Regions from separate parts of the Streptomyces nojiriensis genome, predicted to be linked through region 1. Evidence: riboswitches for the same ligand, from Rfam matches in the RefSeq annotation. Region 1 holds a riboswitch; the other holds the start of a gene.

Region 1 (14,599 bases):
GCGGATCTCCAGGAAGTACTTCCCGGGCAGCGGCACGGGCTTGCCGGACCCGTCCTGGACCAGACGCGGGACGGGAGTGACGGTGACCGCGGGGACGTGGCCCTGGAGGTCGATGACGATGCGGTCGTACGTGGGGTGCCCGGCCCAGCGGGCGTCGACGACGAGCGGGGTCGGCGCCTGGGTGGCGGCGGCGGTGGTGGAGGCCGAGGCAGGTGCGGCGAAGGAGAGGCAGGCGGCGAGCAGGGCGCCGGTGGCCAGGGCCGCGAACTGCCGGAGACGGGTGTGGATCATGACGTCCCCTCGATTCTCGAGAGACGGGGACCGGTGGCACTGTCTGGGACGCCCAGGGGGGACCGCACGGTTCCGGTTCCACTCGCCCGCGGATCCCGGGATCCGCGGACGCGAGAGGGGCCCGGCACACGCGCCGGGCCCCTCTCCTGTCACGTGGTGTGCGTCAGCACTCGATGACGTTGACGGCGAGGCCGCCGCGGGCGGTCTCCTTGTACTTGACCTTCATGTCGGCGCCGGTCTCCTTCATGGTCTTGATGACCTTGTCGAGGGACACCTTGTGGCTGCCGTCGCCGCGCATCGCCATACGCGCCGCGGTGACGGCCTTGACCGCCGCCATGCCGTTGCGCTCGATGCAGGGGATCTGCACCAGACCGCCGACCGGGTCGCAGGTCAGGCCGAGGTTGTGCTCCATGCCGATCTCGGCCGCGTTCTCGACCTGCTCCGGGGTGCCGCCGAGGACCTCGGCGAGGGCGCCGGCCGCCATCGAGCAGGCGGAGCCCACCTCGCCCTGGCAGCCGACCTCGGCGCCGGAGATCGAGGCGTTCTCCTTGAAGAGCATGCCGATCGCGCCCGCGGCGAGGAGGAAGCGGACCACGCCGTCCTCGTCCGCGCCCGGCACGAAGTTCATGTAGTAGTGCAGCACGGCCGGCAGGACGCCCGCGGCGCCGTTGGTCGGCGCGGTCACCACCCGGCCGCCGGCCGCGTTCTCCTCGTTGACCGCCATCGCGTAGATCGTCGCCCACTCGCTGCGGTGCAGCATCGGGTCGCCCTCGGTGCGCAGCTGGCGCGCCGTGGCGGCGGCCCGGCGCTTGACCCGCAGGCCGCCCGGGAGGATCCCCTCGCGGGACATGCCGCGCGAGACGCAGGACTGCATGACGCGCCAGATCTCCAGGAGGCCCTCGCGGATCTCCTCCTCCGTGCGCCAGGCCTTCTCGTTCTCCAGCATCAGGGAGGAGATCGACAGGCCGGTCTCGTTCGCGAGGCGCAGCATCTCGTCGCCGGAACGGAAGGGGTACTTCAGCACCGTGTCGTCGAGCTTGATCCGGTCCTCGCCGACCGCGTCCTCGTCCACGACGAAGCCGCCGCCGACCGAGTAGTAGGTCTTCTCCAGCAGCGGGGTGCCGGCGCTGTCGTACGCGAAGAGCGTCATGCCGTTCGCGTGGTACGGCAGGGAGCGGCGGCGGTGCAGGATCAGCTGGTTCGGCTCGTCGAAGGCGATCTCGTGGACATCGCCTATCTCCGCGCCCAGCAGCCGCAGCCGGCCGCTCTTGCGGATGCGCTCGACCTCGTCGTCGGCGGTCTCGACGTTCACCGTGCGGGGGGAGTGGCCCTCCAGGCCGAGCAGCACCGCCTTGGGGGTGCCGTGCCCGTGGCCGGTCGCACCGAGGGATCCGAAGAGCTCGGCCCGGACGGAGGCGGTCTGGGCCAGCACGCCGTCCTTCTTCAGCCGCGTCACGAACATGCGCGCGGCCCGCATCGGACCGACCGTGTGGGAGGAGGAGGGACCGATACCGATGGAGAAGAGATCGAAGACGGAGATGGCCACGGTGGCGGACTCCCTTGTCTGCTCGTGGGGTGGGAGGGGGCAGGAGAGGAGAAGTGGATTATTCGGATTTTGTCCGGCAGACGAGCTTAACGCGGCGAAGTGAACGTCTCGGCTGTCGGACGAGGTGGGAAGGATTACGTGGACGGGTCGGCCGGGTGTCGGCCCGTGGCCCCGGGTGATCCACCGGGGCGGTGCGGAGCGCCGGGCGAGGTGCGCGCCGGTGCGGTACGGCGCGCGGGCCGGCAGGCGCGGCGGCGGTGTCGGGCGCCCACCGCGACCGGGCCGAGCGGTGTCGGGCCCCGGTCATGAGAAGGGCCCGGCCTGTGCGGGAACAAGGCCGGGCCCTTCCGTGGCCGTTGGCCGGACGCCGGTTAGAGCGTCGGGTACAGCGGGAACTTCGCGGCGAGCGCGGAGACGCGAGCCTTCAGGGCCTCGCTGTCGTACGCGGGCTTCAGCGCCTGCGCGATGATCTCGGCGACCTCGGTGAAGGCCTCGGCGTCGAAACCGCGGGTGGCCAGGGCCGGCGTACCGATCCGCAGACCCGAGGTGACCATCGGCGGCCGCGGGTCGTTCGGGATGGCGTTGCGGTTGACCGTGATGCCGACCTCGTGGAGGCGGTCCTCGGCCTGCTGACCGTCCAGCTCGGAGTTGCGCAGGTCGACCAGGACCAGGTGCACGTCGGTGCCACCGGTGAGGACGTCCACGCCCACGGCCTTGACGTCGTCCTGGACCAGGCGGGCGGCGAGGATCTTCGCACCCTCCAGGGTGCGCTCCTGGCGCTCCTTGAACTCGGGCGAGGCCGCGACCTTGAAGGAGACCGCCTTGGCCGCGATCACGTGCTCCAGCGGGCCGCCCTGCTGACCCGGGAAGACCGCGGAGTTGATCTTCTTGGCCAGCTCCTGCGTCGACAGGATGACACCGCCGCGCGGACCGCCGAGGGTCTTGTGCGTGGTGGTGGTGACGACGTGGGCGTGCGGCACCGGGTTCGGGTGCAGACCGGCGGCGACCAGGCCGGCGAAGTGCGCCATGTCGACCATCAGGTACGCGCCGACCTCGTCCGCGATGCGGCGGAAGGCGGCGAAGTCCAGCTGGCGCGGGTAGGCGGACCAGCCGGCGACGATCAGCTGCGGCTTGGACTCCTTGGCGAGGCGCTCGACCTCGGCCATGTCCACTTCGCCGGTCTCGTCGACGTGGTACGGGACCACGTTGTAGAGCTTGCCGGAGAAGTTGATCTTCATGCCGTGGGTCAGGTGACCGCCGTGGGCCAGGTTGAGGCCCATGATCGTGTCGCCCGGCTTCAGCAGCGCGAACATCGCGGCGGCGTTGGCCTGCGCACCGGAGTGCGGCTGGACGTTCGCGGCCTCGGCGCCGAACAGCGCCTTGATGCGGTCGATCGCGATCTGCTCGACGACGTCGACGTGCTCGCAGCCACCGTAGTAACGGCGGCCCGGGTAGCCCTCGGCGTACTTGTTGGTCAGGACCGAGCCCTGGGCCTCCATGACGGCGACGGGAGCGAAGTTCTCCGACGCGATCATTTCCAGGGTGGACTGCTGGCGCACGAGCTCGGCGTCGACGGCGGCGGCGACGTCCGGGTCGAGCTCGTGCAGCGGGGTGTTGAGAACAGACATCAGGATCCCCTGGGGTGTCAGTTGTCGGAGTGGGTGAGCGCGGCGTACTCCTCGGCGGAGAGCAGGTCGGCCGGCTCCTCCGCGATGCGCACCTTGAACAGCCAGCCACCCTCGAAGGGGGCGGTGTTGACGAGGGCCGGGTCGTCCACGACGTCCTGGTTGGCCTCGACGACCTCGCCGGTGACGGGGGAGTACAGGTCGCTGACCGACTTGGTCGACTCCAGCTCGCCACAGGTCTCGCCCGCGGTCACCGTGTCGCCGACCTCGGGGAGCTGGGCGTAGACGACGTCACCGAGCGCGTTGGCCGCGAACTCCGTGATGCCGACCGTCGCGACGCCGTCCTCGGCGGTCGACAGCCACTCGTGCTCCTTGCTGTAACGCAGCTGCTGGGGGTTGCTCATGACCTGATTCTCCTGGATGCGGGGGAGTGGATACGAACTGCGGTCTTGGGTACTGAGACGGCGCCGTACGGGTTCCCGGACGGCGGACGTGGTGCGTGGGGCTACTTCTGCCGCTTGTAGAACGGCAGCGCCACGACCTCGTACGGCTCATGCGTACCGCGAATGTCGACGCCGACGCCGGACGTGCCGGGCGCGGCGTGCGCCGCGTCCACGTACGCCATCGCGATCGGCTTGCCCAGCGTCGGGGACGGGGCGCCGGAGGTGACCTCGCCGATGACCTGGCCGTCGGCGACGACCGGGAACCCGGCGCGCGGGACGCGGCGGCCCTCGGCGATCAGGCCGACCAGCTTGCGCGGAGGAGCGGTGGCGGCGCGCTCGGCGGCGGCCTCCAGCGCGGCGCGGCCGACGAAGTCGCCCTCCTTCTCGAACTTCACGACCCGGCCCAGGCCCGCGTCGAACGGGGTGAGGGCGGTGGTCAGCTCGTGCCCGTACAGCGGCATGCCCGCTTCCAGGCGCAGGGTGTCGCGGCAGGACAGGCCGGCCGGGACCAGGCCGACGCCCTCGCCCGCCTTGGTCAGCGCCTGCCACAGCTCCACGGCGTGCTCGGGGGCGACGAACAGCTCGAAGCCGTCCTCGCCCGTGTAGCCGGTGCGCGCGATCAGCGCGGGCACGCCCGCGACGGTGCCCGGCAGGCCGGCGTAGTACTTCAGGCCGTCCAGGTCGGCGTCGGTCAGGGACGCCAGGATGCCGGGGGACTCCGGGCCCTGGACGGCGAGCAGCGCGTACGCGTCGCGGTCGTCGCGGACCTCGGTGTCGAAGCCGGCGGCGCGCTCGGTCAGGGCGTCCAGGACGACCTGGGCGTTGGAGGCGTTGGCGACGACCATGTACTCGGTCTCGCCGAGGCGGTAGACGATCAGGTCGTCGACGATCCCGCCGTCCTCCTGACAGATGTGCGTGTAGCGGGCGCGGCCGACGCCGACGGTGGAGATGTTGCCGACCAGGGCGTAGTCCAGGGCCTTGACGGCCTCCGGGCCGGTCAGCGTGATCTCGCCCATGTGGGACAGGTCGAAGAGACCGGCCTTGGTCCGTACGGCGTTGTGCTCGTCGCGCTCGCTGGCGTACCGCAGCGGCATGTCCCAGCCCGCGAAATCGGTCATGGTCGCACCGAGCGAGCGGTGCAGCGCATCGAGGGCGGTCAGGCGGGGGGCAGTGCTCATGGGTGTGGCTCCCGGGTCCCAGGGCATCGACATGACATGACGAGGACGTTCCTCCCCATCTGTCATCGGAACCTGAGAGGTTCGCCGAGAGTTCCGCCGATCGTCCGATCGCCGGTTCTTCTCATCGACTTGCACCTTGGGTGGAGCTGCGCAGCAGCTCGCTTTTCAGATCTGCCTCATCCACGCGGTACGGGGCCTGAGAGATTCAAGGGAGGTTCTTGCTCCTTCGGCGCCCGCGCACGGCCTTGCGGCGTGCCGGGACTCTCCCGCGCGGATTCAAGCGGCCGGTATGCAGTTGGTCCAGATGGCGCACATCATTGCACGCCATGCCCGAGATCGGGCGGCGGGGTCCGAAAGTTCGTACGGCCCTCCGAAGGGTCGGACCGGAACCGGGGCCGCCGGATTACCGTCTCTTTACACTCAGTGGGCAAGGGTCCTGGTGACCCGATTCGGGGGAGGCGAACACTGTGCGGAGATTCGGAGTGGTGACGACGACGGGAACCGTGGAGGCGGTGCCCGCGCAGCGCGGCGCGCGCGGGCGCGAGAGGGCGGCCGACCGAGGCCTCGGCCTCGTACGCGACCTGCGCGGCCCGGCCGTGCGCGCCCCGCACCGGCTCGGCTTCGCCGACGGCGACATCGTCGTGGTGTCCGGTCTGCCCGGCGGCGGCAAGAGCACGCTGATCAAGCGCGCGGCCGCCGAGGGCGGGGCCGTGGACTCCCAGGACACCCGTGAGCGCTGGGAGCACCGCATGCCCGCGGCGCTGCCGTACGCGGTGTACCGGCCGCTGGTGCGCGCCGCCCACTACTGGGGGCTGTGGCGGATCCTGCGCTCCGGGGCCTCCGTGGTCGTCCACGACTGCGGTACGCAGGCCTGGGTGCGCGGCCTGCTCGCGGCCGTCGCGCGCCGCCGGGGCCGGGCGCTGCACCTGCTCCTGCTGGACAGCAGCCCCGAGGAGGCCCTCTCCGGGCAGGCCGCGCGCGGCCGCCGGGTCTCCGCCTACGCCTTCGCCCGCCACCGGGGCGCGGTCACCCGGCTGCTGCGCGAGGCCGAAGCGGGCCGGCCGCCCGCGGGCTGTGCCTCGGCGACCCTGCTGGACCGGGCCTCCGCCGCGACGGTGACCCGCATCGCCTTCACCGCCTGACCGGATCAGGCCCCGCCGGGTGCGGCGCCGCTGCCGGGCTCTGCCCGGACCCGCTCCTCAAACGCCGGAGGGGCTGGATTTGCCGGCGTTTGAGGCGCGGGGTTCGGGGCGGAGCCCCGGCTCTCCTCGGCGCAGGCCGAACCCCGGCGGCGCGGCCGCGCGCGGGGCCGGTACCCTGCGGGGCGACACGCGGCGGGATCACGGAGGCACGGGACATGCAGGGCAGCGGCTGGCCGGGGAATGAGCTGGAGCAGGTGCTCGGGGCGGCGCTCGGGCAGCCGGACGCCGGGGGGCGGATCCTGGAGGTCCTCGGGCGCAGCCAGGTGTGGGTGCCCCTGCCCGGCGGGGGCGGCCCGACGACGGCCGGCCTCGACCTGCCCACCATGGACATCGGCGGGGCGGCGTACGTCCCCGTCTACAGCTCCGAGGCCCAGTTCCTCGCCTGCGTCGGCCCCGGCATGGACTTCGCGGTGGCTCCCGCCGTCGAGTTCGCCCGCGGCCTGCCCCCGCAGCTCGGCATCGCCGTCAATCCCGAGGGCGCCGTCGGCGTACCGCTCCCGCCGTCCGCCGTCGCGGAGCTGTGCCGCAGCGGCCGGACCCCGCTCGACGGCCCGGCCACCGGCGGCAGGGTCCGGCTCTTCGAGCCCGACTGGCAGGATGATCCGGTGGATTTCCTGGCCGCCGCCACCGAGGAGTTCCGGGCCACCGGGGTGGTCGCCGCCGCGTACCGCTGCCTCGCCAGCATCGAGGGCGGGGAGCCCCAGCTGTTCGTCGGTGTCCGCCTGGTGGGATGGGAACCCGAGATGCAGAGCGCGCCGATGGAGGCCCTCGGACGGGCCCTGACCCGGGTCCCGCCGCCGTGGCCCGTGCAGTTGATCCTGCTGGACGCCGCCCAGGACCCGGTCACGGACTGGATTCGTGAGCGCGTACGCCCCTTCTACCTGCCGTAGGGCCGCTTAAGCTGGTTACATCTCCTGGCCGCACGCGCGACTGCCGGTTCGGAGGAAACGCGTGGAGCGACGGGCGGACGAAGAGGGGTTCCGGGTGAGTGCGTCAGGCACGGCCGCGGCCGGGCAGGTCGAGCACATGATGCGCCAGGTGACTCCCGGGCGCTACGAGAGTTACGAGTCACTCCTGCACGCCCTCGCCGAGGGCCGGCTGTGGATGCTGCTCTGGCAGGGGCAGCCGGGCTCCGCGGACGCCCAGTACGGCGGCATGGAGGTCGACAGCCTCGGCTATGCGCCCTGTGTCACCTCCCCCCAGGAGCTGGCCGCCAGCGGCTGGAACCGGGGCTACGAGGTGGTCACCGGGCGGGACATCGCCCGCGCGCTGTACCCGGACCGCTGGGGTCTGTGGCTCAACCCGCACGCCCAGGGCGGCGGCCTCGGCGTGCCCTGGGCCGACCTGCGCCGGATCGCCACCGGCCTGGACCGGATGCCGGCCGGTCCGCTGCGCCTGTCCGAGCCCGCGATCGAGCTCCCGCAGTTCTACGGGCTGCTGACCCAGCACGCGCACCGCACCCCCGCGGTGCGGTCGCTGCGCCGCGCGTGGGTGCAGCCCGCGCTCGGCTCCCCGTACCTCGCGGTCGGGCTCGACCTGTACGACGCCTCCGCGCCCGCGCTGGAATCCGTACGGGAGATGATGCGGCAGTCGGTCGGGGTGGTCCCCGAGGGCGTCCCGGTGTGCACGGTCGCACTCGGGGACGAGCACGACCCCGTCGCCATGTGGCTGCGCGCCCAGACCCGCCCCTTCTACGACCGCGAGGGCCAGGCGCCGGCGTACTGACGCGATATCCGAATATCGAGACATCCTTCCCGAAGGCCGCACCGATCCCATCGGTGCGGCCTTCGGCATATCCGGTGAATCCGCCCAAGATCCATGCCCGAAAGGGCAGTTGGGCCGGATGTCCGTTCCGCGCAGAACGGGCGGTGTTTCACCGCTCAACAGATCCCGGGGTTCGGATAACGGAAGGTGTAGGCGTAGATCACGGTTGCGCATCACATCCCCGGGGGGTCTGGCGGGCGCTTGAGAGGGCGTTGAAGACTCCACCCCACCGAAGGCCGGTCCATCTCGCGAACACCAGCTCTTCACGTGCACTTCCGGCACATTTCGTGCCAATCGCACCACCAGCGACGCCGATTGAACCAAGCCGCCGCAGCGGCGGGCATGGGCCGACCGATGTCGGCCGAGAGGGGTCCCACCACGATGACGGCACCACTGCAGGACACCAGCGCGGCCGAGCCCGCAGCCGTGGCCACCTCCGAGGTTCCGCGCAAGGCGATCGAGGGACGTTCGCTCGGCCGTATCGCGTGGACCAGACTCAAGCGCGACAAGGTGGCGATGGCCGGCGGCATGGTCGTGCTGCTGCTGGTGGTCCTGGCCATGCTCTCGCAGCCGATCCAGTGGATGTTCGGGCTGGACCCGGACGCCCTGCACCAGGACCTCATCGACCCCTCCCTGGCCACCCCCGTCGGCTCCTTCGGCGGCATCAGCTGGGAGCACCCGCTGGGCGTGGAGCCGAAGTTCGGCCGCGACATCGCCACCCGCATCCTGGAAGGCTCCTGGGTCTCCCTGCTGGTCGCCTTCGGGTCGACCGTGGTCTCGGTGTTCATCGGCTCCGTGCTGGGCGTCATCGCCGGGTACTACGGCGGCTGGGCCGACACGGTGATCAGCCGCATGATGGACACCTTCCTCGCCTTCCCGCTGCTGCTCTTCGCGATCTCCATCTCGGCCGCCCTCCAGGGCGGGGCCTTCGGCCTCGAAGGACTGCCGCTGCACATCAGCGTGCTGATCTTCGTCATCGGCTTCTTCAGCTGGCCCTACATCGGACGCATCGTGCGCGGCCAGACCCTCTCCCTGCGCGAGCGGGAGTTCGTCGACGCGGCCCGCAGCCTCGGCGCCCGCGGCCCCTTCATCGTCTTCCGCGAGCTGCTGCCGAACCTGATGGCGCCGATCCTCGTCTACTCCACGCTCCTCATCCCGACCAACATCCTCTTCGAGGCCTCCCTGAGCTTCCTCGGCGTGGGCATCCAGCCGCCGCAGGCCTCATGGGGCGGAATGCTCAGCTCCGCCGTGGCCTACTACAAGGTCGACCCGATGTTCATGGTCGTCCCGGGCATGGCGATCTTCGTCACCGTGCTCGCCTTCAACCTCCTCGGCGACGGTCTGCGCGACGCCCTGGACCCCAAGAGCTCGCGCTGACCCTCCCGTTCCTCGGGCACCCGGCCGAGGCTCCGCCAGTACGCACCATCACTCCGAATCAGGGGGCATCACTCCGCCATGAGAAGCAGGTCGAGAACAGCCGCGGTGCTCGCCGCCGCCATCACCGTCGCCCTCACCGCCTCCGCCTGCAATGGTGGTGACAAGACCGGCGGCGACGACAAGTCGGCCGGCGCCAACGCCGCCGTCAAGGCCGTGGTCAACGCCTCGGACAAGAAGGGCGGGACGGTCGTCTACGAGGCGTCCGACACCCCCGACTCCTTCGACCCCGGCAACACGTACTACGGCTTCGTCTTCAACTTCAGCCGCCTGTACGCCCGTCCGCTGACCACCTTCGCGCCCGCCCCGGGCGCCGAGGGCAACAAGGTGGTCCCGGACCTCGCCGAGAGCCTCGGCGTGCCGAGCGACGGCGGCGCGACCTGGACCTACAAGCTGCGCAAGGGCGTCAAGTACAGCGACGGCTCGGCGGTCACGTCCAAGGACGTCAAGTACGCGGTCGAGCGCAGCAACTTCGCGCGTGACGTGCACTCCAACGGCCCGAACTACCTCGCGCAGTACCTCAAGAACAACGAAACCCCGTACGAGGGCCCGTACAAGGACAAGTCCGACACCGGGCTGCAGTCCATCGAGACCCCCGACGACCAGACGATCATCTTCAAGCTGAAGCAGCCCTTCGCCGAGTTCGACTACCTGCTGGCGAACCCGCAGTCGGCCCCCGTGCCGAAGGCCAAGGACAACGGCGCCGACTATGTGAAGAACATCGTCTCCTCGGGCTCGTACATGTTCGAGAGCTACGAGCACGACAAGCAGGCCGTCCTGGTCCGCAACCCCAACTGGGACGCCTCCACGGACCCGCTGCGCAAGCAGCTCCCGGAGAAGATCGTCGTCAAGCTGAAGGTCAACCAGGAGACGATCGACTCCAACCTGAAGGCCGGCAACACCCACATCGACATCGTCGGCAACGGTGTGGCCCAGCAGACCCAGACCGAGCTGCTGACCTCGAAGGACCCCAACACCGACAACGCCGAGGGTGGTCGCCTGGTCTACATGGCGATGAACACCAAGGTGGCGCCCTTCGACAACGTCGAGTGCCGCAAGGCGGTCCAGTACGCGATCGACAAGGTGTCGGTGCAGACCGCCTTCGGCGGCCCGATCCGCGGCGCCATCGCCAGCACCGTCCTGCCGACCGACATCCCGGGTCACGTGGACTTCAACACCTACAAGACCCCGGACGACAAGGGCGACGAGACCAAGGCGAAGGCCGCGCTGACCGCCTGCGGCCAGCCGAACGGCTTCGAGACCACCATCACCGCGCGCAACGACCGCGCCGGCGAGGTCGACATGGCCACGGCCATCCAGGCGTCCCTGAAGAAGATCGGGATCACGGTCAAGATCCAGCAGTTCCCGGCCGGCAAGTACTTCAGCGACTACGCGGGCGTCCCGAAGTTCACCGAGGACAACAAGATCGGCCTCATGATGATGCAGTGGGGCGCCGACTGGCCGAGCGGCTTCGGCTTCCTCCAGCAGGTCGTCCACGGTGACTCGATCAGCAAGACGGGCAACACCAACCTGTCGCAGCTGAACGACCCCGAGATCAACAAGATGCTGAACGACAACATCGCCAACACCGACTCCGCCGCCCGCGAGAAGGTCTACGGCGAGATCGACAAGAAGGTCATGGACCAGGCGGTCATCGTGCCCCTGACCTACTTCAAGGTCCTGCACTACCGCTCGCCCAAGCTCACCAACGTGGTCTCCAACCCGGCGTGGAGCGGTCAGTACGACTACCTCAACATCGGCCTGAAGTAACCCCGGACGTCAAGTCCTCAGGCAGTTCGACCCTCTCAGCCAGATCTGCCAGAACCGTGGAAGGCAGGTGAAGGCAGCAGTGCGCGCGCCGGTCCGTCCCGCGCCCCCGACCGGGGTGCGGGGCGGACCGGCGGACGCCGAAGCCGACCCCCGTGTTTGTGTACATCGTCCGGCGGCTGTTCGCCGCGGTGTTCCTGCTGCTTGTTGTCAGCGCGATCACCTTCGCGATCTTCTTCCTGCTGCCCCGGCTGGCCGGCGGCACGGCCGACTCGCTGGCCACCCAGTACGTCGGCAAGAACCCCTCGCCCGAATCCATCGCCGCGGTCAAGAAGAACCTCGGCTTCGACCAGCCTCTGTACTCGCAGTACTGGGACTTCCTGCGGGGCATCTTCGCGGGCCGCGAGTTCAACTACGGCCCCGATCCCTCGCAGTGCAACGCCCCCTGCCTCGGCTACTCCTTCAAGGACCACGTCGAGGTCTGGCCCGACATCGTCAACCGGCTCCCCATCACCGCCTCCCTCACCCTGGGAGCGGCCGTCATCTGGCTGATCACCGGTGTGACCACGGGCGTGGTCTCGGCCCTGCGCCCGGGCTCGCTCTTCGACCGGCTCGCGATGGGCGTGGCCCTCGCCGGCGTCTCGCTGCCGATGTTCTTCACCGGCACGCTCTCGCTGGCCGTATTCGTCTTCAACTGGCCCGTGTTCACCAATGTGTACGTGGACTTCTCCGAGGATCCGGCCGCCTGGTTCCAGGGGCTGGTCCTGCCCTGGAGCACGCTGGCCTTCCTCTACTCCGCGCTCTACGCCCGGCTCACCCGGGCCGGAATGCTGGAGACCATGAGCGAGGACTACATCCGCACCGCGCGCGCCAAGGGCCTGCGCGAACGGGTGGTCATCACCCGCCACGGGCTGCGCTCCGCGCTGACCCCGATCGTGACCATCTTCGGCATGGACTTCGGGCTGCTCCTCGGCGGCGCCATCGTCACCGAGACGGTCTTCTCGTACCACGGCATCGGTGAGTACGCGTACCACGCCATCGCGGTGAACGACCTGCCGAAGATCCTCGGGGTGACCCTCTTCGCCGGAGCCTTCATCGTGCTGTGCAACCTGGTGGTGGACCTCGTCTACGCCATCATCGACCCGAGGGTGAGGCTGTCGTGACCGATCCGACTCCGAAGGGGAACGAGGCCGGCGCTGCCGCTGCCGCCGCCGACCGTGCCGCGCACACCGCCACCGCCACGGCGCCCGTGGCGGGACCGGGCGACGGCCCTCCCTCCGAGGCCTTCCTCGACGTACGCGACCTCAAGGTCCACTTCCCCACCGACGACGGCCTCGTCAAGTCCGTCGACGGGCTCTCCTTCCAGCTGGAGAAGGGCCAGACCCTCGGCATCGTGGGCGAGTCCGGCTCCGGCAAGTCCGTCACCTCGCTGGCCGTCATGGGCCTGCACCGGGCGGGCAACGCCGACCGCTCCAACGTCGAGATGTCGGGCGAGATATGGCTCGGGGGCAGGGAACTGCTCTCCGCCGATCCCGAGGAGGTGCGCCGGCTGCGGGGCCGCGACATGGCGATGATCTTCCAGGACCCGCTGAGCGCGCTGCACCCGTACTACACGATCGGCTCCCAGATCGTGGAGGCGTACCGCGTCCACAACGACGTGGACAAGAAGACGGCGCGCAGGCGGGCCGTCGAGATGCTCGACCGGGTGGGCATCCCCGAGCCGGGCAAGCGCGTCGACGACTATCCGCACCAGTTCTCCGGCGGCATGCGCCAGCGCGCGATGATCGCGATGTCGCTCGTCAACAACCCCGACCTGCTGATCGCGGACGAGCCGACCACGGCGCTGGACGTCACCGTGCAGGCGCAGATCCTGGACCTGATCCGCGATCTGCAGAAGGAGTTCGGCTCCGCCGTCATCATGATCACGCACGACCTCGGCGTCGTCGCGGAGATGGCCGACGAGATCCTCGTGATGTACGGCGGCCGGTGCGTCGAGCGGGGCACCGCCGAGAAGGTGTTCTACGAGCCCCGCCACCCCTACACCTGGGGCCTGCTGGGCTCGATGCCGCGCATCGACCGCGAGCAGAGCGAGCGCCTCATCCCGGTCAAGGGCTCCCCGCCCAGCCTCATCAACATCCCCGACGGCTGCGCCTTCAACCCGCGCTGCCCGTACGCCGACGTGCCCAAGGGCAACGTGACGCGTACGGTCCGGCCCGAGCTCACCCAGGACGACAGCCGCCACTGGTCCGCCTGCCACATGCCGCAGGAAGAGCGGACCCGGATCTGGACCGAAGAGATTGCGCCGAAGCTGTGACCGAGACGCCTGACACGAAGAAGCCGGAAACGGTGGTCATTCCCGCGCAGGCCACGGACTCTCCCGAGGTCCTGCTCAAGGTCACCGGCCTGGCGAAGCACTTCCCCATCACCAAGGGGCTGATCCGGCGCCAGGTGGGCGCGGTCAAGGCCGTCGACGGCCTCGACTTCGACGTCCGGCGCGGGGAGACCCTCGGCATCGTCGGCGAGTCCGGCTGCGGGAAGTCGACCATGGGCCGGCTGATCACGCGGCTGCTGGAGCCGACCGGCGGCTCCATCGAGTTCGAGGGCAAGGACATCACGCACCTCGGGGTGTCGGGCATGCGCCCGCTGCGCCGTGACGTACAGATGATCTTCCAGGACCCGTACGGCTCGCTGAACCCCCGCCACACGGTGGGCACCATCGTCAGCGCGCCGTTCAAGCTCCAGAAGGTCACCCCGGAGGGCGGGCTCAAGGCGGAGGTCCAGCGGCTGCTCTCGCTCGTGGGCCTCAACCCCGAGCACTACAACCGCTACCCGCACGAGTTCTCCGGCGGCCAGCGCCAGCGCATCGGCATCGCGCGGGCCCTGGCGCTGAAGCCGAAGCTGGTGGTCGCGGACGAGCCCGTCTCGGCGCTGGACGTGTCGATCCAGGCCCAGGTGGTGAACCTGCTGGACGACCTCCAGGACGAACTCGGGCTCACCTACGTGATCATCGCGCACGACCTGTCGGTCATCCGGCACGTCTCGGACCGCATCGCCGTGATGTACCTCGGAAAGATCGTCGAGCTGGCCGACAACAAGGGGCTGTACGGGGCGCCCATGCACCCCTACACCACGGCCCTGATGTCGGCCGTGCCGGTGCCGGACCCGAGGCGGCGCGGTGCCAAGAGCGGCCGCATCCTGCTCAAGGGCGACGTCCCGTCACCGATCTCGCCGCCGAGCGGCTGCCGCTTCCACACCCGGTGCTGGAAGGCCACGCAGATCTGCGCGACGCAGGAGCCGCCGCTGCTGGCGCTGAAGCCGGGCCACCAGGTGGCCTGCCACCACCCGGAGA
Region 2 (14,599 bases), 4.1 Mb from region 1:
GGCCCGAACGGGCCGAAGGCGGCGCGCCGCCCCTTGAAACCCTCCCGACGATCGGGCCCGCAGTGGTCGTGGCCCCGTCCGTGGTCATGTCCGTGGTCGTGTCCGTGCTGTCCGTGTGAACGCATGGCTGCGCTCCTTTCGTCACGTTGTCGTTGCTTCATCGGTTGTCCGATGTCTCCACTATCGGCGACGGCTCGCGACGTGTCAACGATATATCGGAACCTGTCGCCGATAGTGCTCCTTCGGTCGTGGCAGCCGGAGGGGCGGGTGGCGGGAAGGCAGCGGGCCGGCAGAGGGACAGCAGGGGGACAGCAGAGGGTTGGCCGTCTCCTGGCCGTGCGCTGTAGATCGCCTGCACGGCTCCTGGCCCGTGGACGGCGAGTCTGGAGCCGCTTCCCCCCGAGGGCTTCCCGGCAGGGACCTCCCGGCGGGAAGCGGACCCCGCTCCGATTCACCTCACACTGGAGATGCGTTGACCCGTCGTTCCCTCAGCAAGCGCGCAGCCGTCGTCGCCGGCACCGCGGCCTTGACCCTCGCCACCGTCGGCACCGTCGCCGCGACGGCCGGGCCCCAGCACCGGGACCCCCAGCCCGGAAAGGACCGGATCGCAGGCCTCTTCGACACCTGGAACAAGGCCCTGCAGACCGGCGACCCGAAGAAGGTGGCCGACCTCTACGCGAGCGACGCGGTGCTCCTGCCCACGGTCTCCGACAAGATCCGCACCGACCGCGCGGGGATCGTCGACTACTTCGAGCACTTCCTGCAGAACAAGCCCGTCGGCGTGAAGGTCGAGACCATGGTCAACGTCCTCGACAAGAACTCCGCCATCGACACCGGCGTCTACGCGTTCACGCTCACCGACCCGAAGACCGGCGCCAAAAGCACGGTGAAGGCCCGCTACACGTACGAGTACGAGAAGCGGAACGGCAAGTGGCTGATCGTCAACCACCACTCCTCGAAGATGCCCGAAGGGTGATGACCACCCACAGACCGGATCCGGGAGCGTCCTGCAGGGTCACCGTGCCGCCGTCGTCCGTCACCAGCTGCTTGACGACGGCGAGGCCGAGGCCCGAACCGGAGCGCCCGGTCAGGCCCTGACCGCGCCAGAACCGGTCGAAGGCGCGGGACTTCTCCGCGTCCGACATGCCGGGTCCCTCGTCGAGGACGGAGAGCACGGCCTCGGCACCCCGGAGGTCGATCCGGACGGTGATCGTGCCGCCGTCCGGTGAGACCTCCAGCGCGTTGGAGAGCACGTTGTCCAGCACCTGGTCCAGATGACCGGGGCTGGCCAGCACGGCCGGCCGGCCGTCGGCGCCCTCCCCGAACGCGATGGTGACGCCGCGCTCGTCGGCGGCCGGCCTCCACACCGACAGCCGTTCCTCCACGATGTCCCTGAGCGGCAGCGGCTCCGCCGCGGACACCTTGGCCTCCGCCCGGGCCAGTACCAGCAGGCCGTTGACCAGGCGGCTCATCCGGACGACCTCGGCGGTCGCCAGCTCCACGTCCTCGTGCACGAACTCGTCGTCGACGCCGTCCGCGATGTTGTCCAGCGACAGGCGCAACGCCGTCAGCGGCGTGCGCAGTTGGTGGGAGGCGTCGGCGACGAAGATGCGCTGCGAGGCGATCAGCGTGTCCAGCCGCTCACCCGCCTGGTTGAGGGTGCGGGCCAGGGTCCGGGTCTCCTGCGGGCCCTCCTCCGGGGAGCGCGCGGACAGGTCTCCGTCACTGAACCTGCTGGCCACGTCGTTGAGTTGGCGCAGCGGACGCGTCAGCCGACGGGCCACCACCGCGCCGATCAGCGCCGCCACGCCGAGCACCGCCACCGCGAGGCCGGCCCGGAAGCCCCAGATCGTCCAGAGCCGGTGGGTGAGGTTGCCGGTCGAATAGACGATGCGGACGGCGCCGACGATCCGGCCCCGGTCCTTCGCCGGGACGGTGATCACCAGGTCGCGGCCCCAGATGAGGTCCGAACCCCAGTCGGTCGTCGCCTCCCCGTCCTTCAGCGCCCGGGTCAGCACCGCGTCGGAGGCCGGCGCGGGAATGTCCGGTGCGCAGCTGTCGGTGACGGTGACCTCCACCCGGTCGTGGGTCTCCTGCTCGTACGCCCGCACCACCTCCTCCAGCGCCTGGCAGGAGCTGGCGTTGCCGTTGCCCAGCAGCAGCGCCATGGTGGTCGCCTCGCGCTTGACGAACGCCTCGGTGTCGTCGCGCAGCTGCGCGGTGAGCGTGAAGGCCACCGGCACGGTGAACAGCAGGATCGCCACGGCGACGAGCAGGATGTAGCTGCGGATCAGCTGGCGGATCATGAAGCGGCGTCGTCCGCGCCCTTGCCGGCCTCGAGCCGGAAGCCGACCCCCCGTACCGCCTCGATGGTGATCGCCCCGGCGAGTTTGCGCCGCAGCGCCGCCACGTGCACGTCCAGCGTCTTGGTCGGCCCGAACCAGTTCGCGTCCCAGACGGCTTCCATGATCTGCTCACGGGACATCAGCGCGCCGGGCTCCTCGGTGAGGAAGGCGAGCAGGTCGTACTCCTTGGGGGCGAGCGCCACCTCCTGGCCGTCCAGCCGGACGCGGGCGGCCCTGCGGTCGATGGTGAGCCGGGCGCCGTACCGGTCGGGGGTGCTCTCCGGCGACGACGGGGTGCGGGGCCGTACGCGCCGCATCACCGCGCGTATGCGGGCGATGACCTCCCGGACCCCGAACGGCTTGGACACGTAGTCGTCGGCGCCCAGCTCCAGGCCGACCACCCGGTCCGTCTCGTCGCTGCGGGCACTGATCACGATGATGGGCACGGCACTGCGCCCTCGCAGCGCCCTGCACACGTCGAGGCCGTCGGTGTCGGGCAACCCGAGATCGAGGAGGACGACGTCGTACGGACCCTCGTGGCCCAGCGCCGCGCCGCCCGTGGTGACCCACTCGACGTCGAAGCCGTAGCGGCTCAGCCCGCGGAGCAGGGACTCTGCGACCGGCTCATCGTCTTCCACCAGAAGTACGCGCACACTGCGCACACTAGTGCGTACCGGCAAGCCGGTTCACCGCGCCGGCGATGCACCGGGCCCCGCTACGGCTCCAGTCGGGAGAGGTCCGGAGCGCGCGCCCGCCGCCCCGCCGACGGCCTCACCGATGATCCGGTGCTGCTCGGGTGTCAGACGGACGGTCAGGGCGGCGAGGGTGACGCCCGGCCGGTGGGCGGTGGGCAGGACGGTGCGTTCGAGGCCGCGGGCCCACGGGAGAACTCGCTCTGCAGCGCGGCCACGGGGGCGGTGGCGCAGGCTTCCGGTCGGCTGCGCCACACCGTCGCGCACGGTCCCGGGTTCGCCGCGGTGACGGGCACACCCGTCGGACCGCCTACGAAGACCACCCCGATCCCGGCACACTCCGCTGCCTCATCCGCCTCGTGCTCCGCCCGCACCCCGCCTGACCGGCCCGCGCACCCGGCAGCACGGTGGACAGGGCCAGTCACCCCCGATTGGCCTTTGTCGCCGATCAAGAAACCGCCCTACCGTCGGGGCATGCGCATCCGAATCGTCGACGCCTTCACCGACCGCCCCTTCCACGGGAACCCGGCGGCAGTCCTGCTCCTCGACGCCGCGTTCCCCCCGGACGCCTGGCTCCAGCAGGTCGCCTGCGAGATGAACCTCTCCGAGACCGCGTTCGCCCACCCCCTGCCGCCCGGCGGGGACGCCGACTGGGCGCTTCGCTGGTTCACCCCGGCCGCCGAAGTGGACATGTGCGGCCACGCCACCCTGGCCACCGCGCACGTACTGGCCACCAGCGGGCTCGCCACGGGACTGATCCGCTTCTCCGCGCGCTGCGGCGTCCTCACGGCCGAGACGGCCGAGGACGGCACGGTCACCATGGACTTCCCGACGTCCTCACTGACCCCGGTGGCGCCGCCGGCCGCCGTGGACCACGCGCTCGGCGGTCCCCCGATCCTCTCCGTGCACGACACCGCCGACCACATCGGTGACCTCCTCGTCGAGCTCGCCGACGAGAAGACCGTGCGCGAGCTGGAGCCGGACCACGCCGCCCTGCGCGCCTTCGCCCGGCGTGGGGTGATCGTCACCGCGCCCGCCGAGGATCCCTCCCTTGGGTACGACTTCGTCTCCCGCGGCTTCTTCCCCGCCTTCGGCATCGACGAGGACCCGGTCACCGGCAGCGCCCACACCGCGCTCGCCCCGTTCTGGGCGGAACGCCTGGGCCGCACCGAACTGACCGGCCTCCAGGGCGGTGCGCGCCGCGGGCTCGTACGGGTGACCCTGGAGGGCGATCGCACCCTGCTGACCGGCCGGGCCGTCACGGTCGTCGACGGCGAGCTCATCGCGTCCCCGCCCGGGGCCGGACAGGAGGGGTAAGGACCGGGGGCCCGGACGCGGGCGCCGACCCGGGCCGGGCCGATCAGCCGGGTCAGCCCGCGGACCGGCCCCCGTCCCCCCTCGCGTCCCCCTTGGACCGCCCCTTCGCCTCTGCCTTCGCGCGTGCGGCACTGCGCCGCTTCCTCTCGTGCTCCTCCCAGGCGGCCGAGTCGATCCGCTTGCGGTACACCTGCTTCGGCTCCGCGGCGCCCAGGTGCACCGTCCACACCCACAGGACGGCCGACACGACGAACATGACGCCCGCCACGCCCAGGTAGGAGGCGATTTCCTCGGACTCGGAGACGCCTTCCTCGTGCATGAACCCGGGTACGCCGGCGACGAGCGCGTTCACCCACCAGGCGAGCGCCACGTTGAACAGGACGAGGGAGATCCAGTAGGCGACCCGCATGCTCTTCGCCGGGCCGCTCACCTCCCCCAGCAGCAGGAGGCGGCGCAGGGAGACCGGCCCCGTCCGGTGGCGGCCGCCCGTGTCCGCCTTGGCCCGGCGCACCGACGCGTAGCACTCGTCCAGCCAGCGCCCCGGCTCCGGGGTCGGGGCCGGAACCGGAGCCTGAGCCGGGTCCGGGGAGTCGGTCGTCGGCGCCAGCTGCTTGGCCTGCAGCCAGCCGGTGAGGAACTGGATCTCCAGCAGGGCCTTCTCCAGGCGCCTGCGGTAGTGGTGGTCGCTGCTGCGCGCCTCGCGGCGGTCCCGGATGAGGAGGCTGATCCCGCCCACCATGCCGGTGACCACGGGCACCAGGAACGGCGCGAACGGCACCAGGGAGTCCATGACAGCCACCGGGCGCGCCTCCTCACTGGTGCTGAGGCCAGCGTCGCACCGCTCCGGCGTCCGGCACCGCCCGGAAGGGCCGATCGGGTGGGCCGCCACCGGTCACGGGGTCGGCAGCCAGCCCACCTTGCCCGCGAGCAGGGCGTACCCGCCGAAGGCGACGATGTCGAGGAGCGCGTGCGCGACGACGAGCGGTCCCACCCGGCCCCAGCGCCGGTAGGCGAGGACGAAGACGACGCCCATCACCATGTTGCCGATGAAGCCGCCGATGCCCTGGTAGAGGTGGTATGAGCCGCGCAGCGCCGAGCTGGCCAGCAGCGCGGCCACGGGCGACCAGCCCAGCTGGCCGAGCCGGCGCAGCAGGTAGGCCAGCACGATGATTTCCTCCACCACGGCGTTCTGCAGCGCGGAGAGGATCAGTACGGGGAACTTCCACCACACGTCGGGCAGCGCCTCCGGCACCACCGTGAGGTTGAATCCGGTGGCCCGGGCGCCCAGGTAGAAGGCCAGCCCGGCGCTGCCGATCCCGGCCGCGACGAGGGCGCCCCGGCCCAGGTCCCACCAGGGCCGGGTGCGGTCGAAGCCCAGCACCCGCAGCCCGGGGGCGCCCTCGCGGGTCAGCAGGTGCGCGACCAGCAGTACGGGTACCAGGGCGCTGGCGATGCCGAAGAGCTGCCAGGCGAGGTCCAGCCAGGGCCGGCCCGGGGCGTAGGAGCCGTTGAGGGTGGCCGCCTGGTCCTTGAGCCCGCCGGGCTTGGTGAGCGAGCCGATGAAGCTGATCAGCGCCGAGACCCCGCTCGCGCCCAGCGACAGCGCGAGGACGAGCAGCGTCTCGGTGCGCAGCAGGCTCCGCCGTCCGTCCTCGTCCAGTTCCACGAACACCGGCTCCGGCTCCGTCCGCACGCCCGACTCCGTCCTGCCATCCCGTTGCGACCACCCCATACTGCCTCCTCGGCGGACCGGGAGGATCACTGCGGGGCCATCAACAAGATCACCGGACGGCGTCGGGCGCACGGGCCGGGCCCGCGGCCGGGGCCGGTCAGCGCACGACGGGCAGCGAGGCGGTCACCTCCTCCGGCAGCCCCACCGGCCAGGTGTGGACCGGATCGCCCTTGTGCATCAGCTCGCTGTACCTGCGGGTCGTCGCGGCCAGCGCCTCGTCCCGCTCCAGTCCGGCGGCGAGCGCCCGGTGGTAGGTGTCCACCTGCCAGGTCGCCCCGTTCACCCGGCGCCGGCAGCGCTCCTCGATGATGCCGAGGTAGTTGTCCCGGTCGGCGGGCTCGATCCCCCAGGCGTCCAGCCCCGCCGCCGCCATCGGCAGCAGCTCGTCCAGGACCAGCCGTACGGCGGGCACGCTCGCCAGCCCCCCGGCCCGGCCGCGGCGCGGCCACCGCAGCCGCGCGTCGATCCCGTACCGGCAGGCCGCGTCGAAGTTCGCCTCCGCCTCGGCGAAGGGCAGCCGGGTCCACACCGGACGCGGCTCGTCCGCGAGGGTGCGTACGAGCCCGTAGTAGAAGGCGGCGTTGGCGACGACATCGGCGACCGTCGGCCCGGCCGGCAGCACCCGGTTCTCCACCCGCAGGTGCGGCACCCCGTCGGCGACCCCGTACACGGGCCGGTTCCACCGGTAGACGGTGCCGTTGTGCAGGACCAGCTCCTGCAGCCCCGGTACCCCGCCCTCGGTGAGCACCCGCAGGGGCTCCTCCTCGTCGCATATCGGCAGCAGGGAGGGGAAGTAGCGGACGTTCTCGGCGAAGAGCTCGTACGCCGAGTCCACCCACCGCTCCCCGAACCAGGTGCGCGGCCGCACGCCCTGCGCCTGGAGCTCCGGCGGCCGGGTGTCGGTGGCCTGCGTGAACAGCGGCGGCCGCGACTCCCGCCACAGCTCGCGCCCGAACAGGAAGGGCGAGTTGGCGCCGACGGCTATCTGCGCCGCGGCCACCGCCTGCGCCGCGTTCCACACCGCCGAGAACCGGGCCGGGGTCACCTGCAGGTGCAGTTGCACGGAGGTGCAGGCGGCCTCCGGCACGATCGACCCGGAGGTCCAGATCAGCCGTTCGACCCCGTCGATGTCGAGTGTGAAGTCCTCCCCGCGCATCATCAGGATCTGCTCGTTGAGCAGCGAGTAGCGGTCCACCGCCGACAGGTTCGCGGCGACCAGGTCCGCGCGGGAGATCGTCGGCAGAATACCGATCATCACCACGCCGGCGTCGATCTCCGCGGCCTGCCGGTGGGCATAGCCCAGCCCCGCGCTGAGTTCCTCGGCGAGCCGGTCGAATACCCGGCCGCCGAGTCGGTGCGGAAGGACGTTCACCTCCAGATTGAACATTCCCAGTTCGGTCTGGAAATCGGGGCTCGCAATCCGCTCCAGCACCTGTGCATTCACCATTCTCGGCAACCCGTCGGCGCCCGCGAGATTCAGCTCGATCTCCAGTCCCATCATGTTCTTCGGGCGATCGAACCTCTTCTCCGCCAGGAGCCGCTCCAGTCCCTCCAGACACTCGTGGAGCTTCCTTCGATACCGCTGCCGATCGGACAGGTCGAATCCGCCCGCCACGACCTTCTCCCCCATCGAAGCGTCCCTCCTCGAGTGGGCCTGGCCCGGTACACCCAGGCGCGCGTTACGGTCGATGATGCCCCGGCAGCGTGATCCATAACGCGCGGGGGGCGTGCGTGACGAGGAGCGCGCGCCGGTTTGGCCGAAGGGCGCTTCGGCACATTCACCTGGCAAGTCGCGGTATGCAAATTCCGCTTCGACTTTGCCTGGTTGGGATAACCGAAGCTTTCCAGCCGAGCCCCCGTCCGGTAACCTCCGAGGTCAGCGCGACATGTTCGCGTGCATCGGGCATGAATGCCACGTCAGCGGGTCCGGTAAGCGCCTTGCCGGCAATAGCCGGGACAGCTAGCCGAAACACTGCGTGAACACATGTCGTATAAACTCCGCAAACGAGGCAGAGAGTTGGCGCGCGGCCATTGCCCCTCGGCCCCCCTCTGGCCCCAGAATGCGAGTCCGCACCTGCCCCCGTTCCACCGGTCTCCCAAGTGAGAGGCGACCCACCATGCCGCTGCATGTCCCTCCGGCCCCCGCGCCCGCCCTGCGCAGCGTCCTCGCGGCACTCGGTTCCCCCACCGCCGTCCACGAGGCGCACACCCCGGCCCTGCGCGCGATCCAGGGGCCGCTGACCGCCGAACTCCCGCTTCCGGTCCACGTTCTCGACCGGCTGGGCCTGTCCAACCTCGCGGCCGGCGGCAGGCCGCCGCGTACCCGGCTCACGGGCTGGCGGTTCCTGATCCGCAGCGGGGACCGCTACGTCGCGGCGGCCGACACCCGGCTGACTCCCGACGGCTGGGTCTTCTCCCATTTCTTCGAGGGCCCCTATGTCGCGGCCACCGAACGCGCCCTGCGCCAGGCGGAATCCCTCACCACCGGCTACCAGCCGCGGCTGCTTTCCGTTCCGGAGCTCTACATGCTGACCCTGTGGCTGCACGGGGCGGTGGGCGCGGACGCCGCCGCCGGGCTGCCGGCCGGCGAGGACCTGCTGGTGCCCCTCGCCCCGGCCCCGCCCGGCATCGCCCCGTACCGGCCGCATCCGGTCTCCGAGCTGCTGCCCGTACTGACCCGTCGACTGACCCCGTTGCCGGCGGCGGCGCCCCCCACGCTGGCCGCGCCCGCCGCCTGACCCGAATCACCCATCCGGCCTAGTCCGCCCGGGCCACTTGTGAACCATCCGAAATGACAGGGGAGTTGGCCTGAACCGCCCGCACGAGTGATGCGTCATCAATCTGTGAGGACGGCTGCCGGGAAATACCTGCGAAGCGGCTGTCATGGAGGAAGACTGATGACACGCTCCCCGCGGGTGCGGGGATGACCCAGGGGGACGGCCATGAATCACGCATCGAGCCGTAGCACGCAGACCACACCGCAGCGAAAGAACGCATCCATGTGCCAGCACCAGCCAGCCTGCCCGTCAGCCGAATCCGCCGACCGGGAGGCCGCGCGCCCGGTGGCCAACCACCCGGAGCAGGGCTGGAGCCTGCTGTGCAATGGCGTCCTGCTCTTCGAGGACACCGGTGAACTGCTGCCGGACGGCCAGATCATCGCCCCGCACCGCCCGCTCGCGGCGGCCTGACCGGCCCGGGCGATCGAGCTGTCCGGCCGGCCGTAGCGAACGGCGAAGGGGCCGGTCCGGGAGAGAGACTCTCCCGGACCGGCCCCTTGTTCATGTCGTACGACCGTCATACGGCGGTCGTACGACCCCGTTCACCTCAGGCGTCGTACTCGTCCAGCGGCGGGCAGGAGCACACCAGGTTGCGGTCACCGAACGCACCGTCGATGCGGCGCACCGGCGGCCAGTACTTCTCGGCGGCCGTGACCCCGCCCGGGAAGACGGCCTCGTCCCGGGTGTACGGGTGGTTCCACTCGCCGCCCAGCGCCGCCGCGGTGTGCGGGGAGTTCGCCAGCGGGTTGTCGTCCGCCGGCCACTCGCCGCCCGCGACCCGCTCGATCTCGCCGCGGATGGCGATCATCGCGTCGCAGAAGCGGTCGATCTCGGCGAGGTCCTCGGACTCCGTCGGCTCGATCATCAGCGTGCCGGCGACCGGGAAGGACATGGTCGGCGCGTGGAAGCCGTAGTCGATCAGGCGCTTGGCGATGTCGTCGACGCTCACGCCCGTGGCCTTCGACAGCGGCCGCAGGTCGATGATGCACTCGTGCGCGACCAGGTTGCCCGGGCCGGTGTAGAGCACCGGGTAGTGCGGCTCCAGGCGCTTGGCGATGTAGTTGGCGCCGAGCACCGCCACCTGGGTGGCGCGCTTGAGGCCCTCGCCGCCCATCAGGCGCACGTACGACCACGAGATCGGCAGGATGCCCGCCGAGCCCCACGGAGCGGCCGAGATCGGGCCGACGCCCGTCTGCGGACCCGCGGCCGGCTGGAGCGGGTGGTTCGGCAGGTACGGGGCCAGGTGCGCCCGGACACCGACCGGGCCGACGCCCGGACCGCCGCCGCCGTGCGGGATGCAGAAGGTCTTGTGCAGGTTCAGGTGCGAGACGTCGCCGCCGAAGTGACCCGGCTTCGCCAGGCCCACCAGGGCGTTCAGGTTGGCGCCGTCGACGTAGACCTGGCCGCCGGCCTCGTGCACCTGGGCGCAGATGTCGGCGACGTGCTCCTCGAACACACCGTGCGTCGAGGGGTAGGTGATCATCAGCACGGCGAGCTCGTCGCGGTGCTGCTCGATCTTGGCGCGCAGGTCGGCCGTGTCCACCTCGCCGTCGTCGGCGGTCTTGACGACGACGACCTTCATGCCGGCCATCACGGCGCTGGCGGCGTTGGTGCCGTGCGCGGAGGACGGGATCAGGCAGACGGTGCGCTGCTCGTCGCCGTTCGCCCGGTGGTAGGCCCGGACGGCCAGCAGGCCCGCGAGCTCACCCTGGGAGCCCGCGTTCGGCTGGATGGAGACCTTGTCGTAGCCGGTCACCTCGCAGAGACGTTCCTCCAGCTCGTTGATGAGCGTGAGGTAGCCCTCGGCCTGCTCCACCGGCGCGAAGGGGTGCAGCTGACCGAACTCGGGCCAGGTCACCGGCTCCATCTCGGTGGTCGCGTTGAGCTTCATGGTGCAGGAGCCCAGCGGGATCATGCCGCGGTCCAGCGCGTAGTCCTTGTCCGAGAGCTTGCGCAGGTAGCGCAGCATCGCGGTCTCGGAGCGGTGCTGGTGGAAGACCGGGTGGGTCAGGTACGCGTCCGAGCGCAGCAGACCCTCGGGCAGCGTGTCGACCGTGGTCGTGTCCAGCGCCTCGATGTCGGCCGTGACGCCGAAGGCGGCCCAGACGGCCTCGACGTCGGCGCGCAGGGTGGTCTCGTCGCAGGCGACGGAGACGAGGTCGGCGTCCACCTGGAACAGGTTGACCCCGCCCTCGCGGGCGGCGGCGACGACCTCGGCGGCACGGCCGGGCACGCGGGCGGTGATCGTGTCGAAGTACGAGCCGTGCACGATCTCGACCCCGCCTGCGGTCAGACCGGCGGCGAGCAGGGTGGCGTAGCGGTGGGTACGGCTCGCGATCGTCCGCAGGCCGTCCGGGCCGTGGTAGACGGCATACATGCCGGCCATGACGGCGAGCAGCACCTGCGCGGTACAGATGTTGCTGGTGGCCTTCTCACGGCGGATGTGCTGCTCACGGGTCTGCAGCGCCAGGCGGTAGGCCTTGTTGCCGTCCGCGTCCACGGAGACGCCGACGAGCCGGCCGGGCAGGGAGCGGGCGTGCTTGTCCTGGACGGCCATGTAACCGGCGTGCGGTCCGCCGAAGCCCATCGGGACGCCGAAGCGCTGGGTGGTGCCGACGGCGATGTCCGCGCCGAGCGCGCCCGGGGAGGTCAGCAGGGTGAGCGCGAGCAGGTCCGCGGCGACGGCGACGATGGCGCCGAGCTCGTGCGCCTGGTCGATGACCGGCTTGATGTCCCGCACGGCACCGGAGGCGCCGGGGTACTGGACCAGGACACCGTAGACGCCGCGCTCGGCGATCTCGGCCGGGATGCCGGCGGACAGGTCGGCGACGACGACCTCGATGCCGATCGGCTCGGCGCGGGTCTCGATGACGGCGATGGTCTGCGGCAGCGCGTCGGCGTCCACCAGGAAGACGTTGCCCTTGGACCTGCCCACGCGGCGGGCCAGGGTCATGGCCTCGGCGGCCGCGGTGCCCTCGTCGAGCAGCGAGGCGCCCGAGGTCGGCAGCCCGGTCAGCTCGGCGACGACCGTCTGGAAGTTCAGGAGCGCTTCGAGGCGGCCCTGGGAGATCTCCGGCTGGTAGGGCGTGTACGCCGTGTACCAGGCCGGGTTCTCCATGACGTTGCGGAGGATCACCGGCGGCGTGAAGGTCCCGTAGTAGCCGAGACCGATCATCGGCGAGAGGACCTGGTTGCGGTCGGCGAGCGAGCGCAGCTCGGCCAGCACCTCGGCCTCGGTGCGCGCCTCGGGCAGATCGAGCGCCTCGGCGGTCTTGATCACATCCGGGACCGCGGCAGCGGTCAGTTCGTCCAGGGAGCCGTAGCCCACCTGGGCGAGCATCTTCGCCTGCGCCTCGGCATCCGGGCCGATGTGGCGCTGTTCGAAGGGGATGCCTCGCTCCAGCTGGGAGAGCGGAATGCGGTTGGCGGTCATGTACGGAGGCCTCCTGGTCGTATGACCTGCGAGGGGCACCACGGCGCTGGCACCCGGACGGCCTCCCCCTCTGTCATCTGCACCTGAGAGTTTCACCGGAGTCACGGGGGTCTCCCGAGAGTTCCGGCTTTCACCGTCGGTGAGGAGGGGGACCGGCACTGCGCGCCCGGTACCCGCCCTGCTTTCCAGAGTGGCCTCGTCCGTGCGGTACGTATGCCTGAGAGATTCCGGGGAGGATTTGCTCCTTCGGCGCCTCCGTCTTGTTCACTCGGAGGACTCTCCCGCACAGGGTCGACAGCCGTTCACCAGCGTACCAGCGAGGATCTGAACCCTCCCCGAGTGGCCTCCGCTGCGGATATGCACTTCTGTAGTCATTACGGAGCAGTTGCGACCTTTTGGAGGGACCGTGCAGACCGACATCGATCCGCGCAGCCTGATCGGCCGCAAGGCGTTCGACCGCAATGGCACCAAGATCGGCACGATCGACGAGGTCTACCTCGACGATGCCACGGGCGTCCCGGAGTGGGCCGCGGTCCGGACGGGGCTCTTCAGCCGGGACGCCTTCGTCCCGCTGGAGCCGAGCGAGCTGGTGGGCGACACCCTGCGGGTGCCCTTCGAACGCGCCCTGATCAGGGACGCCCCGGACTTCGGTGTCGGGCGCCACCTCTCCCCCGAACAGGAGCTGCAGCTCTACCACCACTACGGACTGGACACGACCCTTCCGTCGGACTTCAACCGCGACTTCGGCCGCCTGGCGGGCGACGAAAGCTAGGGGGTCACGGGCTGTCCCCCACGAGCGGCAGCGGATCGGACGGCTCCAGCTCGGGGTCGTCCACCCGGAAGGTCCGCACCCGGCCGGGCTCCCATCCGGGCTGCTCGAACCGCACGGTCACCCGCCCGACCCCGCTGCCCTGCACCCATCCGGGCCCGTACACGGCATGGTGTACGTCGCTCCCAGCCGTCCAGCGCCGTTCGGGGGCAGGCTCCGGCCCCCCGGGCGGCTCGGGGGCCTCCGGGGCGCCCCCGGCCGCCACCGCCTCCCCTCCGGCCCCGTCCGTCCTGTCCGTCCTGTCCGCGCCGTCATTCCCCTCCGCCCCAGCCGCCCCGGCCGCCCTGGCCGCCCCTTCCGGCCCGGCCGCCTCGTCCGGCTCAGCGGCGAGCGACTGCGCGAACAGGTCCTCCTGCGTGTAGTCCGCCAGCCCGCTCACCCCCACTCCGAGCAGCCGCACCCCACCCGTGGTGTCCACGCCCTCCAGCAGCCGCGCCGCCGCCTCCCGCACCACCGCCGGATCGTCCGTGGGCCCCCGCAGGGTCTCGGACCGGGTCAGCGTGGAGAAGTCGTACCGCCTCACCTTGAGCACGATCGTGCGCCCCGAATGCCCAGAGCCCCGCAGCCGCTGCACGCACCGGTCGGCGAGCCGCTGGACCTCGCCGCGGATCCGTACCCGATCGTGCAGGTCCACGTCGAAGGTGTCCTCGACCGACACCGACTTCGCGTCCCGCTCCGCGACCACCGGCCGGTCGTCCAGCCCGAGCGCCATCCGGTACAGCCCGGCACCGGCCGCGCGGCCGACCATCCGGACCAGCTCGTCCTCCCCGGCCTCCGCCAGCTCCCCCACCGTGGTGATCCCGGCCCGGCGCAGGTGCTCGCCCGTGGCCGGACCCACCCCGGGCAGGGTCCGTACCGACATCGGCGCGAGCAGCTCGCGGTCCGTCCCCGGCTCGATCAGCAGCAGTCCGGCCGGCTTGGCCTCTTCGGAGGCCACCTTGGCCAGCATCTTCGACCCGGCGAGCCCCACCGACCCGCTGAGCCCCGTGGCGGCCCGGATGTCGGCCCGCAGCCGCTCCCCCGCCTGCCGCGCGCTGCGCGAGTCGAAGGCCACCCCGCCCGCCTCCAGGTCCACGAAGGCCTCGTCCAGGCTCAGGGGCTCCACCAGGGGCGACAGCTCCCGCAGCATGGCCATCACCACGTCGCTGACCTGCCGGTAGAGGCTGAAGCGGGGGATCAGGTACGCACCGTTCGGGCAGAGCCGCCGCGCCTGCCCCATCGGCATCGCGGAGTGCACCCCGAAGCGCCTGGCCTCGTACGATGCCGTGGCGACGACCCCGCGCGGCCCGAGGCCGCCCACGATGACGGCCTTGCCCCGCAGGCTCGGCTTCGACGCCTGCTCCACGGAGGCGTAGAAGGCGTCCATGTCCAGATGCAGGATGGTCGGCGCGGCTCTCACAGCCCGATGCTGCCCTACGCCACTGACAATGCCCCGGCTCGGGTCAGACGGCCCGGTTGCGGCGGGCGGCCAGCT

Evidence for each region. A riboswitch is a leader RNA that binds a small molecule or an ion and turns the genes downstream of it on or off. The one in region 1 is predicted to bind glycine.
Region 2: it holds a riboswitch for glycine, as region 1 does, so the genes downstream of both, gcvP (aminomethyl-transferring glycine dehydrogenase) here and gcvT (glycine cleavage system aminomethyltransferase GcvT) in region 1, are expected to answer to the same signal.

The regions. Positions count from the first base shown of each region.
Region 1 covers NZ_CP071139.1:6,222,287-6,236,885, forward strand. Annotated here, with positions in the region: gene JYK04_RS29110 (AMIN-like domain-containing (lipo)protein) at 1-288, opposite strand, end outside; gene JYK04_RS29115 (L-serine ammonia-lyase) at 455-1,837, opposite strand; gene glyA (serine hydroxymethyltransferase) at 2,209-3,465, opposite strand; gene gcvH (glycine cleavage system protein GcvH) at 3,483-3,866, opposite strand; gene gcvT (glycine cleavage system aminomethyltransferase GcvT) at 3,968-5,083, opposite strand; glycine riboswitch at 5,259-5,362, opposite strand; gene JYK04_RS29135 (P-loop nucleotide/nucleoside kinase family protein) at 5,569-6,225, shown strand; gene JYK04_RS29140 (enhanced serine sensitivity protein SseB) at 6,441-7,175, shown strand; gene JYK04_RS29145 (enhanced serine sensitivity protein SseB C-terminal domain-containing protein) at 7,270-8,010, shown strand; gene JYK04_RS29150 (ABC transporter permease) at 8,431-9,426, shown strand; gene JYK04_RS29155 (ABC transporter substrate-binding protein) at 9,505-11,253, shown strand; gene JYK04_RS29160 (ABC transporter permease) at 11,406-12,413, shown strand; gene JYK04_RS29165 (ABC transporter ATP-binding protein) at 12,500-13,564, shown strand; gene JYK04_RS29170 (ABC transporter ATP-binding protein) at 13,597-14,599, shown strand, end outside.
Region 2 covers NZ_CP071139.1:2,098,369-2,112,967, forward strand. Annotated here, with positions in the region: gene JYK04_RS09825 (PadR family transcriptional regulator) at 1-125, opposite strand, end outside; gene JYK04_RS09830 (SgcJ/EcaC family oxidoreductase) at 473-976, shown strand; gene JYK04_RS09835 (ATP-binding protein) at 942-2,306, opposite strand; gene JYK04_RS09840 (response regulator transcription factor) at 2,303-2,998, opposite strand; gene JYK04_RS09845 (PhzF family phenazine biosynthesis protein) at 3,512-4,354, shown strand; gene JYK04_RS09850 (hypothetical protein) at 4,407-5,153, opposite strand; gene JYK04_RS09855 (CPBP family intramembrane glutamic endopeptidase) at 5,247-6,086, opposite strand; gene JYK04_RS09860 (glutamate-cysteine ligase family protein) at 6,184-7,716, opposite strand; gene JYK04_RS09865 (hypothetical protein) at 8,204-8,824, shown strand; gene JYK04_RS09870 (DUF5999 family protein) at 9,086-9,274, shown strand; gene gcvP (aminomethyl-transferring glycine dehydrogenase) at 9,411-12,296, opposite strand; glycine riboswitch at 12,492-12,590, opposite strand; gene JYK04_RS09880 (PRC-barrel domain-containing protein) at 12,703-13,068, shown strand; gene JYK04_RS09885 (DNA polymerase IV) at 13,073-14,524, opposite strand; gene JYK04_RS09890 (MerR family transcriptional regulator) at 14,568-14,599, opposite strand, start outside.